DNA from 2 places in the Lentilactobacillus hilgardii genome. Region 2 is predicted to be linked to the other one. Evidence: riboswitches for the same ligand, from Rfam matches in the RefSeq annotation. Region 2 holds a riboswitch; the other holds the start of a gene.
What was found. A riboswitch is a leader RNA that binds a small molecule or an ion and turns the genes downstream of it on or off. The one in region 2 is predicted to bind thiamine pyrophosphate.
Positions count from the first base shown of each region.

Region 1: another riboswitch for thiamine pyrophosphate. It lies ahead of GQR93_RS12075 (ECF transporter S component); the one in region 2 lies ahead of thiW (energy coupling factor transporter S component ThiW).

Region 1 is NZ_CP047121.1:2,537,783-2,545,915, forward strand. It holds gene GQR93_RS12055 (FAD/NAD(P)-binding protein) at 1-165, shown strand, start outside; gene GQR93_RS12060 (LVIS_2131 family protein) at 445-1,071, opposite strand; gene GQR93_RS12065 (linear amide C-N hydrolase) at 1,195-2,133, shown strand; gene GQR93_RS12070 (HAD-IIB family hydrolase) at 2,119-2,931, opposite strand; TPP riboswitch at 3,095-3,183, shown strand; gene GQR93_RS12075 (ECF transporter S component) at 3,609-4,199, shown strand; gene GQR93_RS12080 (ABC transporter ATP-binding protein) at 4,215-5,645, shown strand; gene GQR93_RS12085 (energy-coupling factor transporter transmembrane component T family protein) at 5,645-6,298, shown strand; gene GQR93_RS12090 (hypothetical protein) at 6,411-6,725, shown strand; gene GQR93_RS12095 (LBP_cg2779 family protein) at 6,785-6,982, shown strand; gene GQR93_RS12100 (SDR family oxidoreductase) at 7,097-7,963, opposite strand.
Region 2 is NZ_CP047121.1:203,169-211,301, forward strand. It holds gene aroA (3-phosphoshikimate 1-carboxyvinyltransferase) at 1-1,278, shown strand, start outside; gene GQR93_RS00940 (prephenate dehydrogenase) at 1,296-2,153, shown strand; gene GQR93_RS00945 (shikimate kinase) at 2,160-2,666, shown strand; gene aroE (shikimate dehydrogenase) at 2,696-3,568, shown strand; TPP riboswitch at 3,656-3,758, shown strand; gene thiW (energy coupling factor transporter S component ThiW) at 3,805-4,317, shown strand; gene fucP (L-fucose:H+ symporter permease) at 4,422-5,786, opposite strand; gene rbsD (D-ribose pyranase) at 5,840-6,235, opposite strand; gene GQR93_RS00970 (substrate-binding domain-containing protein) at 6,416-7,435, opposite strand; gene GQR93_RS00975 (glycoside-pentoside-hexuronide (GPH):cation symporter) at 7,792-8,133, shown strand, end outside.

The DNA of each region.
Region 1 (8,133 bases), 740 kb from region 2:
ATTGAAAATGCGATCTATATTTGGGGACTTTCTTTAGAAGGGCTCAGATACATCACTTCTGCGAGTCCTCGTCCGGGTGTTAATGATCCGGCATTACAGACCGCCGACAAAATTGCGGCAGACGTCCTAAATGTGCCAAGTGCTAAAAATGTTCAAATGAATTAATAACTGACTATTTTCGCTTCGCATAACTCATTAGGCTACAAGAAATGGTACTCTCTCAATCTTTTTTGATTAAGAAGGTACCATTTTTTGTACTGATTATTGTCTTAAATTCCCAAGGAGAACCCAACTGTGAAAGCAAGCATCAATAAAAGAATGATGGGTAGAACGTGAAGCCAAAACCGAAAAATACTCATCAGCATTCAACTCACCCTCATACTTAATCAGAAATAATCAGCTATGATGCACAATTGATTTGTAGCGATTTTTAGTCGTTCGACATCATTTTTCAACTGTCATAAATGACTTATCCGGAATTCGGATTAAATTAAACCGGTCAGCCTGCCGACCCGCATGTAATCCTATTCCGTTGAACCAATTCTTCTTGTATGTCGTTGTGACCGTTCCAACCCATGCGTGTTGATAACGATCATCCAAATGATTCAGCCATTCCTTATTCCACTTGTAAGCTTCGGCCTGAACGTTCAAGTTCGATTTGCCGTAAACCACTGTTGCACTTGTACTGTCTGTCTGGTATTTTCGCCCTTCAACATAGTATGTATATCGTTGAATCGGCTTCCGGCCATTTCCATTATTAACCGTAACGTAATCGGACTGATCGGTCTTGTAACGAATAATCAACGGCTTGTAAGAGTAACTAACACGAACCGCATTCGGATTAAGCTTTTTGACATCCTGGAAAAATGTCGTATAAGACATCCCCCAAAATACCAACAAAAAGACAACCAGTTCGCCACAAGAAATCCAAAAGTTCTGCCAAGTAAATGCTTTCTTTTCTTGAACGATTACTTTTAGGCGTCGACTACGCATATCGTGAACCATCCAAATTAAATAAATGAGTAGAATAAGCCATAAAGCCATTCCAATTAAATTCCAGGTGGATTCCATGTCATTCAATTCCCCTTTTAACAATAATTATGATTTCAGTGTACACTAATATTAAAGAGAGTGCGAGAGATTACGGCGTATCGCACTGTCATTTCGAACACTTAAAACTAACGAGGTGATCCCATGTGTACCAGTTTAACTTTGCAAACTTTAAACCATCATGTCCTGCTTGCCCGAACAATGGATTTTCCGGTCCGGGCAGCTTGGAAACCAGCGCTTATTAATCAAGACTATTATGAAACCGCTTTATCGGGAAAACGTGCCATTCGTTATCCTTATATCGGCGGCGGTCGAACCGAGGAAAATGACCAAATACTGGTTGCCGATGGCGTCAATACCAAAGGGCTTAGTTGCGCGGAATTAATGTTCCCTCTTAAAGCCCATTATTTGGATAAACCGATAGCAGACAAGCTCAATTTAACACCGCAGGATTTTCTCCCCTGGGTACTTGGTGAACACGCCTCGCTTCAAGAAGTCAAAGCTGATTTGGCGCATATCGCCATTATTGGTCAAAACTGGCTGGCCGGCAATGAGATCTTTGCCTTTCACTGGATTTTGGCTGATCAGGCAGGTCAAACCTTACTTATAGAACCAACCATTAAAGGTCTTGAAGTCATCTCCGATTCAATCGGTGTTCTAACCAACTCGCCAACCTATCCGGAACATATGGCACGTTTTGCCAAATCACTTCATACTAATGAGGATTTAACTGAACTATCTCAAAAATCACAACAGATTGTGATGAGCCAGAAGTTTCCTCGAGCAACCAACACACCCACAACCAGATTTTTAGTCACCGCCATTAATAAACTTGGTGCCCAGCCCAGTCGAACACAATTCGAGGCTCGAAACCGACTGTTTAATGATTTGGCGACCGTTGCAATTCCATACAAGCCATCCATGCATCAACACCCCAACTTCAATTATACCCACTATATTTCGATTCTTGATTCAACAGATCAAACCTATTATTTTAGATATCACGATTCAAAACAGGTCTTCAGTTATTCTCTGAGTGACGAGTTGGCGCAACATACCAATCAAAACCTATTCCTCATTTAAATAATGATCAATTTGTTCTTGAACGCCTTGTTCATCGTTGGTTAAATGAGTCACGTGTTCAACTTTAACCAGTAAATCCTGGGCAGCGTTTTTCATCGCATAGCCCTCCCTTGCGGCGTTGACCATCTCAAAATCATTACCGTTATCGCCAAAAGCAGCAACGTCATCAAATGATAGCCGCCAGTCATCAAGCAGTGGTTGAATACCGGTCAGCTTGGTCACACCGGCGTTCATGACATCCAATCCGTTCATCCCCGAAGACGTTGCGCTCAGTCGGCCGCTAAATTGATGATTAAACTCATTTTGTCGTTCAAGTACGCCACCCGTCTCCCATGTGATATCAATCTTATAAATTGAATCAAAAACCAATCGCAGATCTTTGGCAGATTGCATATTTTCGTAAAAATACTTGGACGCTTTAAAACGTTTGGATTGGCTTGGCAGATTGCAATACGTTCCGTTTCGGCCAACCAGGATGATCTCGGCCCCGAAGAAACTTGGCGTTTTTAACATCCAATCCAGTGCCTTTCGGAGTACCAAATGGTCAATAATATCTTCCGAAACAATGACACCGCGTTCGTCAACAACCAACGCGCCGTTATTACAAACGTAAGAAATTGGCCCTGACACGTGTTCAAAGGTTTTTAATAAATGTTGATAATGATTGCTGCTGGCTGAAACAAAATGCATCTGTTTTTGGGCTAATCGATCCAATTCACCTTGAAACCTGTTTTCATCGAATGTCCCCCTTTCATTTAAAAAGGTTCCGTCCATATCACTTGCAATTACTTTAATCACGGCAATTCTCCTGACTATCGTTATTTTTAAATTACGAATATATTATATATTTATCCAAATCATTTACTTAATTGTGTATCCAATAAAAGCTACACCCTTAATTTTAAATGTTTCACTCCGTTTGTAAAACAATTTTATATTTAGTATACTGTTCCTTGATGATACAACTTATCTGGGGTGCCTTTAGGCTGAGAGAAACCCATCGAACCTGATCTGGATAATACCAGCGAAGGGAGCATATTCCGTTGTGCACGAAATGGATTAAGCGTATTGATGAATTTCGAGGCTGGGACATCTTGTCCGAGCCTCTTTTTATTGACTAAAATCGCTTGCGACAGGATTTTTCAGTTTTATTTGCAATTTTTATCTTATTCATGTTATTTTCTCGCCTTATCCGCAACTCCAGTGTAGGGACTATCTTGCTCTTCAAAGCAACGTTCTGCATGTAAGGGATTGATTTCAAAAATCCAAAATCGGGATTTCCCAAATCGACGCCTTATATTCCGGGTGTTAACCGCTTTGAATCGCACACTTTTTAGGACTGCTCTTCAAAGCAACACCACTCCATATAAGGGATCAATTTGAAAAATCCAAAATCGGGATTTCCCAAATCGACGCCTTATATTCCGGGTGTTAACCGCTTTGAATCGCACACTATACTATTTGGAGGTCTTTTTATGGAAAACAAGAGTCAAGCAAGCAACAATCAGCATCAAAGTAAATGGACGTTACGCAACATTATTTTGATCGCCTTGATTGCTATTTTTTGTGGCATTATTTTTTGGGGAATCGGCTTTCTCTATACTGCATTAACGGTCGCCCTCACGCCAATTGGTGCTGCGCCATTTGCCAATGATATTTTGATGGGGCTTTGGTGCATGGCCGGTCCGCTTACCGGATTCATCATCCGAACGGCTGGTTCGGCCTTTCTTGGTGAATTTCTTGGTGCTGCCGTTGAAGTCTTCCTTGGCGGTCAATGGGGCGCCGGTGCCTTTATTTCCGGACTGGTTCAGGGAATTGGTTCCGAACTTGGTTTTACCTTCACCGGCTACAAACGTTACGACTGGGTTTCACTAAATGCTTCAATCTTTACAACCGTTGTTGTAACTTTCGCCTGGGACATGATTAAAAACGGATACGATAAATTTGCATTACCGCTTCTGATCGGACTATTCATCACTCGTTACATCTCAACCTTTATTTTCGGTGGCATTGTCACCAAAATGATCGTTAAGCTGTTGGATCGTAGTAATGCATTTAATCTATAAACAGAGGTTTTAGACATGACTGACGTATCGATTAGCGACTTTACCTATCAGTACCCCAAAAGTGAGACCAAGGTACTAAATGATCTTAATTTAACATTCAAGCACAATCACTTTTCCCTGCTTTCCGGACCATCCGGTAGTGGGAAGTCAACGCTCCTGTACTTTATTGCGGGGCTGTACCCAAGATTTATCGGCAACGATGCGACGGGAACCATCAAATTCGGTGATACAAATATTAAGGAAATTCCCCGAAACCATGTCAGCAACCACGTCGCAATGATGTTTCAAAATCCCAATCAACAATTTGCGATGGATACCGTCATCCACGAGCTTACCTTTGTTCTTGAGAATATTCAAACCCAACCTGATCAAATGGATAAAATAATCGATCATGCCCTCACTTTTTGTGGGATTGAAAAATTAAGGGATCGGATCATCAACACCCTTTCCGGGGGCGAGAAGCAACGGGTTGCACTTTCCTGTATTGTCGCCATGGATGCACCGGTTATTGTATTGGATGAACCTTTTGCCAGTATCGACCCTGATTCCAGAATTGATTTAATCCACAAACTAAAGGAATTACAGGAAAAACACGGCAAAACAATTATTCTTGCAGACCATGATTTGGGAAATTACCAGGGAGTCATTGATGAATTTTATTATTTGGATCCCCAGACCCATCACATTGATTTATTAAATCAAGCGGAATCACAACATTTCTTTGATAACTTTGAATCCACCCAAACAATTGATAAGCAGCTTGCGTTACCACCGAAAGATGATAAGAATTCAGTTATCGAATTACGTCATTTCAAATTGGCACCGCACGATTCTTTGCTCCTACAGCTTGATCATTTTAATTTCTATCGCCAAAAAACGACTTTAATTACCGGTGCCAATGGTATTGGAAAATCAACATTATTTAACGCACTAACCAAGTTATTACCGTATGCCGGAATGATTTCTTACGACGGAAAGAACATTAAAAAGATCAAGCCGTTAAACTATGCTAAGAACGTCACGCTATTGTTTCAAGATGCCGAAAACCAATTTCTAAACGTCACGGTTAAAGAAGAACTGGATCTTTCGTTCTCAAACCGGTTTAACCAAGACTACACTCATGAACAGGTTGAACAAATGCTGACACAATTGGGCATGCAGGGTCGCGATGAACAAGTTGTCTATTCTTTAAGTGAGGGACAAAAAAAGAAACTTCAGATTGTCGAAATGCTGATTATGAACCCACCCGTCCTATTGTTGGATGAGCCATTTAAAGGATTGGATTACAAATCACTGCGATTAATGACCGATTTCTTAGAACTGGCCAAAACAAAGTATGGTCAAACTCAAATCATCATTTCCCATCAATTATCCGGACTGGAAGACTTAATTGATTATCATGCCCATTTTGAAAATCAAAATCTGACTTACCAGGAGGTTATCTAATGAATCCTGGAATGAAATTACTCTTAGTTGTCTTAATAGCCTTGGAAATTTCGTTTACCCAAAGTTTAATTGTCAACATTATCTTAATTGCGATTAGTTTTGTATATGTCATGGTTAAACGGATGAACTTTAAGACATTGTTTCTTCTTATATTCTGGCCGCTTTTTCCGGCTTTGGGCCTATTTGTTTCACAATGGTTGTATGGTTCCGATGGGATCCACTTTGCATGGGTTCTTTTTACACGAATCTACGCCTACGTCTTTTTAGGGGCAACATTCACGTTAACAAGCAGTATCACGGACTTGGCACTGACTTTGGAACAAGACTTTCGCCTACCCTCAAAGTTTGCCTACGGGGTGCTGGCGGCCTTTAACCTGATGCCCAAAATCAGGGAAGAAGTACAAATCATCAAAACATCTGCCTTAATGCGTGGAGAGGTTTTTCACGTTTGGTCTCCCAAGCTCTACTTTAAGGCAATTCTGTCATCCATCCAATGGTCACAGAACTTAGCTGAAGCAATGACTTCCCACGGCTTTGTGGAAGACGAGCCACGGACCCATTACAGGGTTATCCGCATTACAGTCTTGGACTGGGCAATGTTTGCCTTCTTGATTATTGCCGTTCAAGTCATGTTATTCTTTATTCGATATTAGTTTTTAATAGAAATTAAAATTTTCTGACATAATCAAAACGCCCCAGATTTCGCAATTCCTACTTTTGCATTATAATTAATGTAATAGAGAGAAGTGAAAGAGGGCGTTTTTTATGCGGGCAAATCAATTCGCATTTGCGTTTGGCATTTTTGCTTTAATTGTTGGAGCCATTGTTGATCTTTATGGGGTGTTTACTCAATTCGGAACGATTGATAGTGCTCAGGAAGTATTGGTCGGCAGCTTTATTTTGGGAATCGGGTTGGCTTTTCTATCGATCCCCAACCGACTGGAACGTTACATTGTTCAAGGTATTATCGGAATTGGCATCTTTTATTATTTTTATATTCAAAACAATAACATTTGGATTGCCCTGATTATTGCGTTTATTCTGGTGGCCTTATTGGAGTATGGCTTGAAACATCGCTAATTATGTGTTCGTTTCACATATTATTGCTATAATAGGAATATAGTAGCTCGAGTCTTACAATGGAGGAATTTAGAATGGCAGAACAATTTAGCACCTTAGCAGAAGAAATTATCAATTACCAAAAGAAGAACGACATGCCAGACACGCAATTAGCATTCAATTTACGGATTACCGTAGAACGCCTCCACGATATTAAGTCGATGGAATCTCAACCGACACCAGAGGAAAAGAAGCTCATTGAAGACTTTGTGCGTTAAACGTGCAGGAACTATTTGAAATCCTATTTCCCAACATCGCGATGTTAACTAAAAGAAGAGACCTTTTGCAATGTCATTTTGCAAAGGGCCTCTCTTTTGGCTTTTAATGGCTGGTTATTTTTCCGGCGCTTTAAATAACGCTTGTACCTGTTCCTCCAAAGTTGGAACGGGCTTTTGTAATACGTCAGCCAAATCCGTTGTGTCTTCTTCCAAAGCATGATTTCGAATTAATTTTTGAATCATCGTCATAATCGCATCTACCTGATCTGGTACATACTTTCTTAAATTGGCCATAAATTCATCATCAGAAACGCTGGCAATCTCAAATTGTTTGCCGGTCACTTTTCGAAGCACATCAGCCAACTCGGCATACGTATGCATTGGACCTGCCAATTCATAAACTTCTTTTGGCTGTTCAGTCGTTAAAATAGTGGCTGCAGCTTCGGCATATAATGCTTCGGGGGCCCAACCAACCTTGCCATCCCCTGCGGAATAAACAAATGGCTCACCATTACTAGCTTCTTCCACAAAATTCATCTCATCTTCCAGATACCAATTATTGCGAAGAAATGAATGTGCAATACCCGACTTTTTAATCAAAGCCTCCGTGGCCTTATGGTCTGCTGCCAAGGGTGCTTCTGTCGTGTCTGCATGTGGAAAGCTGGTGTATGCAATGAACTTAACACCGGCCGCTTTAGCAGCCTGAACCACATTATTGTGTTGATCGATTCGTGACATCACTGCACCGGGTTGCGATGAAATAAACAGTAGTTTATCCACACCCTTCAATGAGTCGATCAACTGATCCGGATCTTCATAGGTACCCGGACGAACCTCAACACCGTCTTTATATATAGACTTTGCCTTTTCAATACTTCGAGCCAGAGCAATGATTGAATCTTCCGGCTTAATTAACTTTTGCAAATACGAAATGGCGTACTTGCCAAAATGACCGGTTGAACCTGTTACAGCATACTTCATAACTTAAAAGCCTCCTAAATCAACTATAGTTTAGTCAGTACATGCCATAGATTATTATAAAGCAACCTGTTGGTTTGTGTTTACATAAGCATGCTGAAATCATCAAAAAATGCCCATTGCCAATTGAAATCAAAAAAGACACTTATGCGCACGTTACTAAAACGCTAAAG
Region 2 (8,133 bases):
ACCGGGCTGCATGGTGAATTGTCGGTTCCCGGCGATAAGAGTATTTCTCATCGGGGAATTATGTTTGGCGCTGTCAGTGAAGGCCGGACGACCTTACACCATTTCTTAACTGCCGAGGATTGCTTATCTACTTTAAAAGCTTTCCAACAGCTTGGTGTATCAATTAAACGCGATGGTGAAACGGTTGTAATTGAGGGTGTCGGCCTTCATGGATTAAAACAATCGGGTAAACCTTTAGATATGGGGAATTCCGGTACAACAACCCGGTTAATTATGGGATTATTGGCTGGACAAAATTTTGATTCGACTTTATTTGGGGATGATTCATTATCAAAGCGCCCTATGAAGCGGGTAAGCGAACCGCTAGCCGAAATGGGTGCTGACATTTGTGTGACGGATGGGCATTTGCCGGCAAGAATTCATGGGCAGAAGTTGCATGCAATTGATTATCAGTTGAAGGTTGCCAGTGCTCAGGTGAAGAGTGCGTTGATTCTGGCGGCTATCCAGGCTGATCAACCTTCTACGTTGATTGAAAAATTACCTACTCGAAATCATACGGAAAAAATGTTAAATGCGTTTGGCGCCAATATTCAAACAATGGCCGATAACGTCACTATTAAGGTCAATCCACAACCGAAACTAACAGGAATCGATTTAACGGTTCCCGGAGATATGTCTTCGGCAGCTTTCTTCCTGGTTGCAGCTACTTTAGTTCCTAATTCAAAATTGACATTGAAGAATGTTGGGGTTAATGAAACGCGAACCGGTTTGCTGTCAATCTTAAAACGAATGGGTGGCAAGGTGATCGAACGCCATCGTAATGATTCCGGTGAACCAACTGCAGACTTGGTTGTTTCCAGCGCTGAATTAAAACCAATTGAAATTGGTGCGGAAGAAATTCCGGCCGTTATTGATGAATTACCGTTGGTCGCTTTGTTGGCTGCAAAAGCAAATGGCATCAGTAAGATTACCGGTGCCGGCGAACTACGTGTTAAAGAAACAGATCGGATTGCGGCTGTTGTTCAGGAGTTTTCTAAGCTGGGAATTGCCATCCGTGAATTACCAGACGGCTTTGTGATTGACGGTGCCAAGCCTTGGCGCGTTGAAAAGACCAAATTGGATAGTCACGGAGATCATCGAATCGGGATGACACTTGCCATCGCATCATTATTGTTGGATGAGCAGCTTCAGCTTAATGGTGCAGAGAGTGTTAATATTTCATATCCTGAGTTTTTTGATGATTTGGCAAGCGTTACAAATATTGAAAGTTATTCATAAATTGAGGTGGAAAAGTCATGACAACAGTGCTGATTAGTGGATTGGGGTTAATTGGCAGCTCAATTGCAAGGGTGATTAAACAAGAAAATTCGGAAATTGAAATCATCGGTAGTGATCCTGATGATGAATCCGCCCAGTTTTTACTTGATCATCACTTGATTGATGACCGACAAGTGTTTACAAATGCGGTTCCTTTAGCAGACTTTATCATTTTAGCCGGACCGGTTTCCGTAATTATTAGACAGATCAATGAATTGATAACCTTACCGCTGAAACCGGATGTATTTGTAACGGATGTTGGTAGTACCAAAGAAGCAATTATGGATGCCGCCAAACCTTTAATAAGTGAAGGTGTTAATTTTGTCGGGGGGCATCCAATGGCTGGATCGGACAAATCGGGAAGTCGATCCGGAAGGCTGGATTTGTTTGATCAAGCAGTTTATTTTGTCGTTGGTGGGACAACAGCCAATCCCAAATTGGTGCAGTTTCAGAATCTTTTAAGTGCTGCTCATCTTCGTTGGCAAGTGATTTCCGCGTCGTTACATGATCAGCTGGTCAGTGAGATAAGCCACGTTCCCCATGTCATCGCGGTGACACTGGTTAACACGATTGCCGACGACCTTAGTCGTAATCCGGATGCACTTAAAGCTGCGGCAGGGGGCTTTCGAGATACCACTCGAATTGCTGCTTCAGATCCAACTATGTGGACAGCCATTATGATGAGCAATGCGGAATTGATCAATCACGAGCTATCCAAATTTCAACAACATCTGTCTCAGTTTCAAACAGCACTTGAAGCACGTGACGAAGAAGAGATTAAAAATATTTTTAAGAACGCACAATCTGTCAGAAAATCATTAGATGAAAGGAAATGACAATTAATGAAAGCAATTTTAGTTGGATTTATGGGAAGTGGTAAAACCACCGTTGGTCGATTGCTCGCAAACCAAATTCAGGTACCTTATCATGACTTGGACGATGTGATCGTTCATAATGCCGGCAAGTCGATTCAGCAAATATTTGACGATCAGGGCGAGGATACATTTAGAATGTTGGAGCACGATGCCTTGATGAACTCGCTTGGAGATGAGGGAATATTGGGAACAGGTGGCGGGACACCTATTCAACCCGCTAATTTTGAACTGTTGCTTCAGACGACTGTCCCCGTTGTATTATTGGATGTTCTTCCCGAAACGATTTGGGCCCGTCTAAGGGGTGATAGTGGTCGTCCACTAGCTAAAAAGTTAGGGTTGGCTGGTTTGATTGATTTAAAGCATGAACGGGATGACAAATATAATCAGGTGAGTGACATCCGTATTGCGACGGATAGCTTAACGCCTGAACAAGTCGTTGAGAAAATTATGCAGGAACTTTCAGTATTGAAATAGTAAGTTATTAACGAGAGAGTGGTGTCATTATGATTGACGGTCATACAAAACTTTATGGATTATTGGCGCACCCGGCTGCTCATAGTTTGTCGCCCTTAATACATAACACAAGCTTTAAAGTTACAGGAATTAATGGTGTTTATTTGGCTTTTGACGTCATGCCTAATGAGCTGCAAACATCTGTTGATGCAATTAGGACAATGGCAATTGGTGGTGTGAACCTATCAATGCCCTTAAAAACAACTGTGATTCCGTTACTTGATGAGATTACATCAAGGGCCGAACGGCTAAATGCGGTCAATACGGTTATTAATCGGGATGGTAAGCTGGTCGGCGATACAACAGATGGACAAGGCTTTATTGATGCGCTGAAGTATCAGAATGTTAGTGTTGAGGATAAAACGCTGACTGTTTTGGGTGCAGGTGGTGCAGGCAGATCGATTATTGCCGCTGCTGTTGAAGCCGGTGCTGCCAAAATCAATGTGTTTAAAAGACAAAATCAGACTTTTAAGTCACGAAAAGAACAACTGGAAAGCTGGTCCAGCGTGATTTCAGTAATCCCTTACGAGGATGATGACGCAATGCAGGAGTCAGTTGCGTCAAGTCAGATTGTCAGTAATTCAACGAATATTGGCATGAGTCAAGATAATCATTTACCGATTAGCCAAGCGGTGTTGGCCAGATTAACACCGCATCATGTTGTAACGGATGCCATTTATTTTCCGCTTGAAACGCCCTTTGTAAAGGCTGCGAAAGATAGAGGATGCCAAACATTTAATGGCATTGGTATGTTGGTACACCAGGCAGCAGGATCCTTCTTTGAATGGACTGGGCAAAAAATGCCGGTTAACGACGTTATTAGTGCCGTAAATCAAGAAATTGTTAAAAGAGAGCACGATTAAGTGTTTACTAAAAAATAATTAACAACTATTCTCCCCGCCACTAACTATTTGGTGGTATATTTAATCTATTCACTAGGTAAATAGAATTGATGACATTAGGGGAGCCCACCGGCTGAGACGTGATTAATATGCGAACCCTTTGAACCTGATCTGGTTAAATCCAGCGTAGGAAAACTGTCGGCTTGGGACCCTCCTTCTGTTGTCGTTATGCTCGAAACGGACGGAGGATTTTTATTATGAATCGATCGGCTACATATAAAATGATTTTAACAGCATTATTATCTGCCTTAGGAGTTGTTGGCGGTAGTATGTTTGAATTCACGATCGGGGTTGCTAAAGTTGCGCCGATGCAGCATCTTATTAATTTGATTTCCGGTGTGCTTGTTGGACCATGGTGGGCCATTACACAAGCTTTTATCACCTCATTGATTAGAAACATTTTGGGAACAGGTACGGTACTCGCATTTCCTGGCAGTATGATCGGCGCTTTTTGTGTTGGCTGGCTCTTTCAGAAAACCAGGAATCTGTTTGTGGCCGCCTGTGGCGAATTAGTTGGAACCGGCATTATTGGTGCTATTGTTGCCTATCCGGTTGCAAAATGGCTTATGGGCGCAAATGGCGCGCTTTGGTTGTTTGTTCCGAGCTTTTTCCTAAGTGCTCTGGTAGGTGTTATGATAGGCTATGTGATCTTGCTAAGCATGTGGAAACAAATTATTTCTCCACAATTAAAGAAGCTCGATAAAAAGTAGTTAGGCTTTGAAGATGGCAGGGATTAAAGCGATCATTATGAGATAGAAAAACGTACTCGTCGAAATTTAATCGGCGAGTACGTTTTTGGGCTTCGGATTTATTTTTAATGCTCAGCAACTTCGTCTGGATGTTTCTTTTCAAAACGATATTCAAAGTAGAAGTAGCCTGTAATTAATAAGTAGCAGATAGCTGGTACGATGAATGATAATTGCATTGAACCGCTGAAATCGGAAACCAATCCTTGAATGGCAGGGATGATTGCGCCACCAATTAAGGACATTACAATGATTGCCCCAGCCGTTTCAGTATATTTCTTTTCTGTTACGGCATCGAGTGTATGAGTGTAAATGGTTGGCCATTCTGGACCAAAGAAGAAACTGGTCATAATGGCAGCATAGACAGCAGTCATATTTGGAACGGTAAATGTAATGATTAATGATAGTGTTCCGAGAAGGGAGTAAGTGGTTAAAACGCCTGTGATCGAAAACTTGCTCATGAATATGTTTGCGATTAGTTTTCCAACAAACCAGGCGATATAACTATAAATCATAAATGTTGAAGCGGCACTATCGGAGATTTTATCATTTAGATTCAATGCCAAACGGATCGTGAATGACCACACTGTCGTTTGAAGTCCTGCGTAAATAAATTGAGTTAGAACGCCCTTCTTGAAGCGAGCATTCCCCCAAAGGTATTTGATCGTTTCTGCCAGGCTCGGTTTTTCTTCCTGGGCTTCCATACCTTCTTCAGCTGGTTCTGCAGTGGCTTTTGCGCGTGGCATGGGTGATAATGCAAAGATAATAAGCATAATGATCAAAACAGCTAAAATGTATTTATAAGGGCGAAGAGTTAGCTGCAGCATTTGTTCACCGTAGGCAATTCTTGCCGCACCATGCATAGTGCTCATTTTTTCAGAAAGATTGCCAACGCTGCCGAAAATGAGGTACTTGCCGAGAAGAATTCCGGCAATATCTCCCAATGGAACCAAAGTTTGTGAGAAGTTCAAGCGCATTGTAGCGTATTTTTTCGGTCCAAGCATTGAACTGTAAGTATCACAGGAAGTTTCCAAAAAACTCAAACCAATTGCGATTGCAAAAATCGCAACCAAGAACATGGAGTATGTAGCGACTCTTGATGCAGGGAAGAAGAGGGCACACCCAAGAATGTAAAAAATAAGGCCGGTCATAATGGCAAACTTGTAACTTTGTTTCTTAATGATTAATGATGCTGGAATCGCAATTAGGAAATAGCCTCCATAAAATGCGCTTTGTACGAATGCGGTTGCGGCATCGTTTAACATAAAAACAGTTTTGAATTGCGTGATTAAGATGTCATTTAGACTGGCTGCCGCACCCCAAAGCGGAAAGATCATTGAAACCAGTAGGAATTGAAAAATGGGTGTTTTACTGAGATAACCGTCTGATAGTTGAGTCCAACTATGGGTCTTTTTAGCTGACGTAAGTTCCATGTTAATTAAATCCTCCTAATAAATTGCTTAATAAAACGTTTTACTTTCAAAAGTTAGAATGTAACGCCCGATTCCAGAATAATATTCGAAAAGGGAGTCATTTCACCTGTACGGACAAAAGCGTGGGTTCTTGCCAAGTCTTTTTTTAATTGAGTATGGGGCACATATTCGATCGCAACATTTGGCAAAGTGTTTTTAATCTCAGAAAGTTGCTCGGGGTTTTGAGTTTTAATTTCTTCTGCCAAGTAAATCTTTTGCACTTCAAGTTCAGTTAAAATATTTTTTAAAACTTGTTGAAAGCTCGGCAAGTCCTTGGATAATGCTAAGTCGATTTTTTTAGTTCCCATCGGAACCGGCATTCCGGCATCGCCAATGCTTAGCCAATCCATATGGCCCATGTTGGCAATCACTGTTGATAGTTCTGAGTTAATGACATCTGTTTTCTTCATGATCAAATTCTCCTTTAAAGCTTTAACGATTTAATAAAAGGTTTTACCTAAAAATTTCATAATTGAATATTAACATGTTCTGCAAGGGCTTTCAAGAGAATCTTTTGTAAAAGGATAAAAAAACGACACAAACATTGCTTAAATTCCCAAGCAATCAACGTTGTGTCAATTAGTAAAAATTTATTTATATGGGTTAAAAGTTTCGCGATATTTAATTTTTCCTGGAATAATATTTCTAACAGTCCAGTTTCGCTTAAGGTTGGTTAAAGACTTGGCATGTAAAATGGCTTGAAAACCGAGTTCGGTTTTTGGAATCCAGATACTGGAAAGAGATGGTGTCAGAAAGGAGGAAAATTCTAAATCGTCAAAGCTCATTACAGCTAAGTCTTTTCCGGGCATCAGATGATATTTTGAAAGGGCACGCATAACACCAATAGCAAAAGGGTCGGACCAAACTAAAATTGCGGAGAGCCGCTGGCCATGCTCTGAAATTAAACCTTCAGCAACAGCCATTGCAGATCCTGTATCAGGTTCGATTTCTTTATAAATTTCCGGCTTTTGATGGAGTGATGTCCATTTCTTATAGGCTTTTGTGCGGGCATCAGGAACTTTCCCGACGATCCTGCCATCAAGAGCGACTTGATTTCGGGCACAACCAATGAATGCGATATCTCCTTTGGTATGTGCGTTAAGTTGATCCAACGCGTCTATGGTTAGTTCAGAAAGGTTGGTGTCGACGATATCTACCAAGCCGTGATAATAACCGCCACCATCAACAATAACCACATTGGAATTATAGTGTTTTATTTTTTTTACAGCGTCTTCTGTCACTGTTCCTATGATGATAACAGCATCTGATTTGATCAGCTTTTGAGGATCAAAACCGTCTTGAATACGAATGACATTGTTAAGATCGATATTTTCCCTTTCTGCGGCTTCATACATACCGCGGCGAACGAAACGCCAATACTCATCGTGGGTTTCTTCCTCAAGACTCATAGTTGTTAGTAAAGTAAATTCTAGTGTTTTTTTTGAATCTTTAGAATCGCTATCATACTCGTATCCCAAACTGTCCGCAATGGCCTTGATTTTTTGCTTGGTTGATTTAGCAACAAATTTACTTTTGTCAGAGCTTAAAGCACGGGAAACGGTGCCGGCAGAGACACCCGCTGCTTTAGAAATATCTTTAATAGTTGCCATTCTATTACCTCCATTAGAAAACAATTTATGTATATTGCTCAAAACTAAACTAAAATTTTAGTAAAAAATAATCGAAATTAATTTAGAATTTTTTTGCCCGAGCAATTATTTTTTATTTTGAATGACCCAAAGTCTAATTATGCAAAAAAGAGGAAAAAGGGGCGTAAAACAAAGGACTTGTCTTAAGAAACTGTATAATAAATAATGCAACAAAGTTAAAAATAATGCAACTATATTAAATAATCAAGAAAGGAGACTAAATACTTTAATAAAATCGTTTGACATTTACACTGTAAACGTTTACATTCAAATTAGCAATTATTTTATTTAATCTTATCTTTATGGAGGCATCCTTTATGGCAAGTAATACTGGTGAAACTACTGGCCGCAAAATTACGTCACGGTTGTCGTACTCATTTGGTGCGTTCGGCCATGATATGTTCTATGCGACCCTGTCTACTTATTTTATGATTTTTATTACTTCTCATCTATTTGATAAAAATAGTAGTGCAAGTAATGACAAAATGATCTTCTTCATTACATTTATTATTGGTTCTCTGCGATTTGTTGAATTGTTAATTGATCCTTTCATTGGGAATGCAATTGATAATACCAATACTAAATGGGGTCATTTTAAGCCCTGGATTTTAGCTGGTGGGACTATCGGTTCGATAGCCTTGGCTATTTTATTCAGTAAC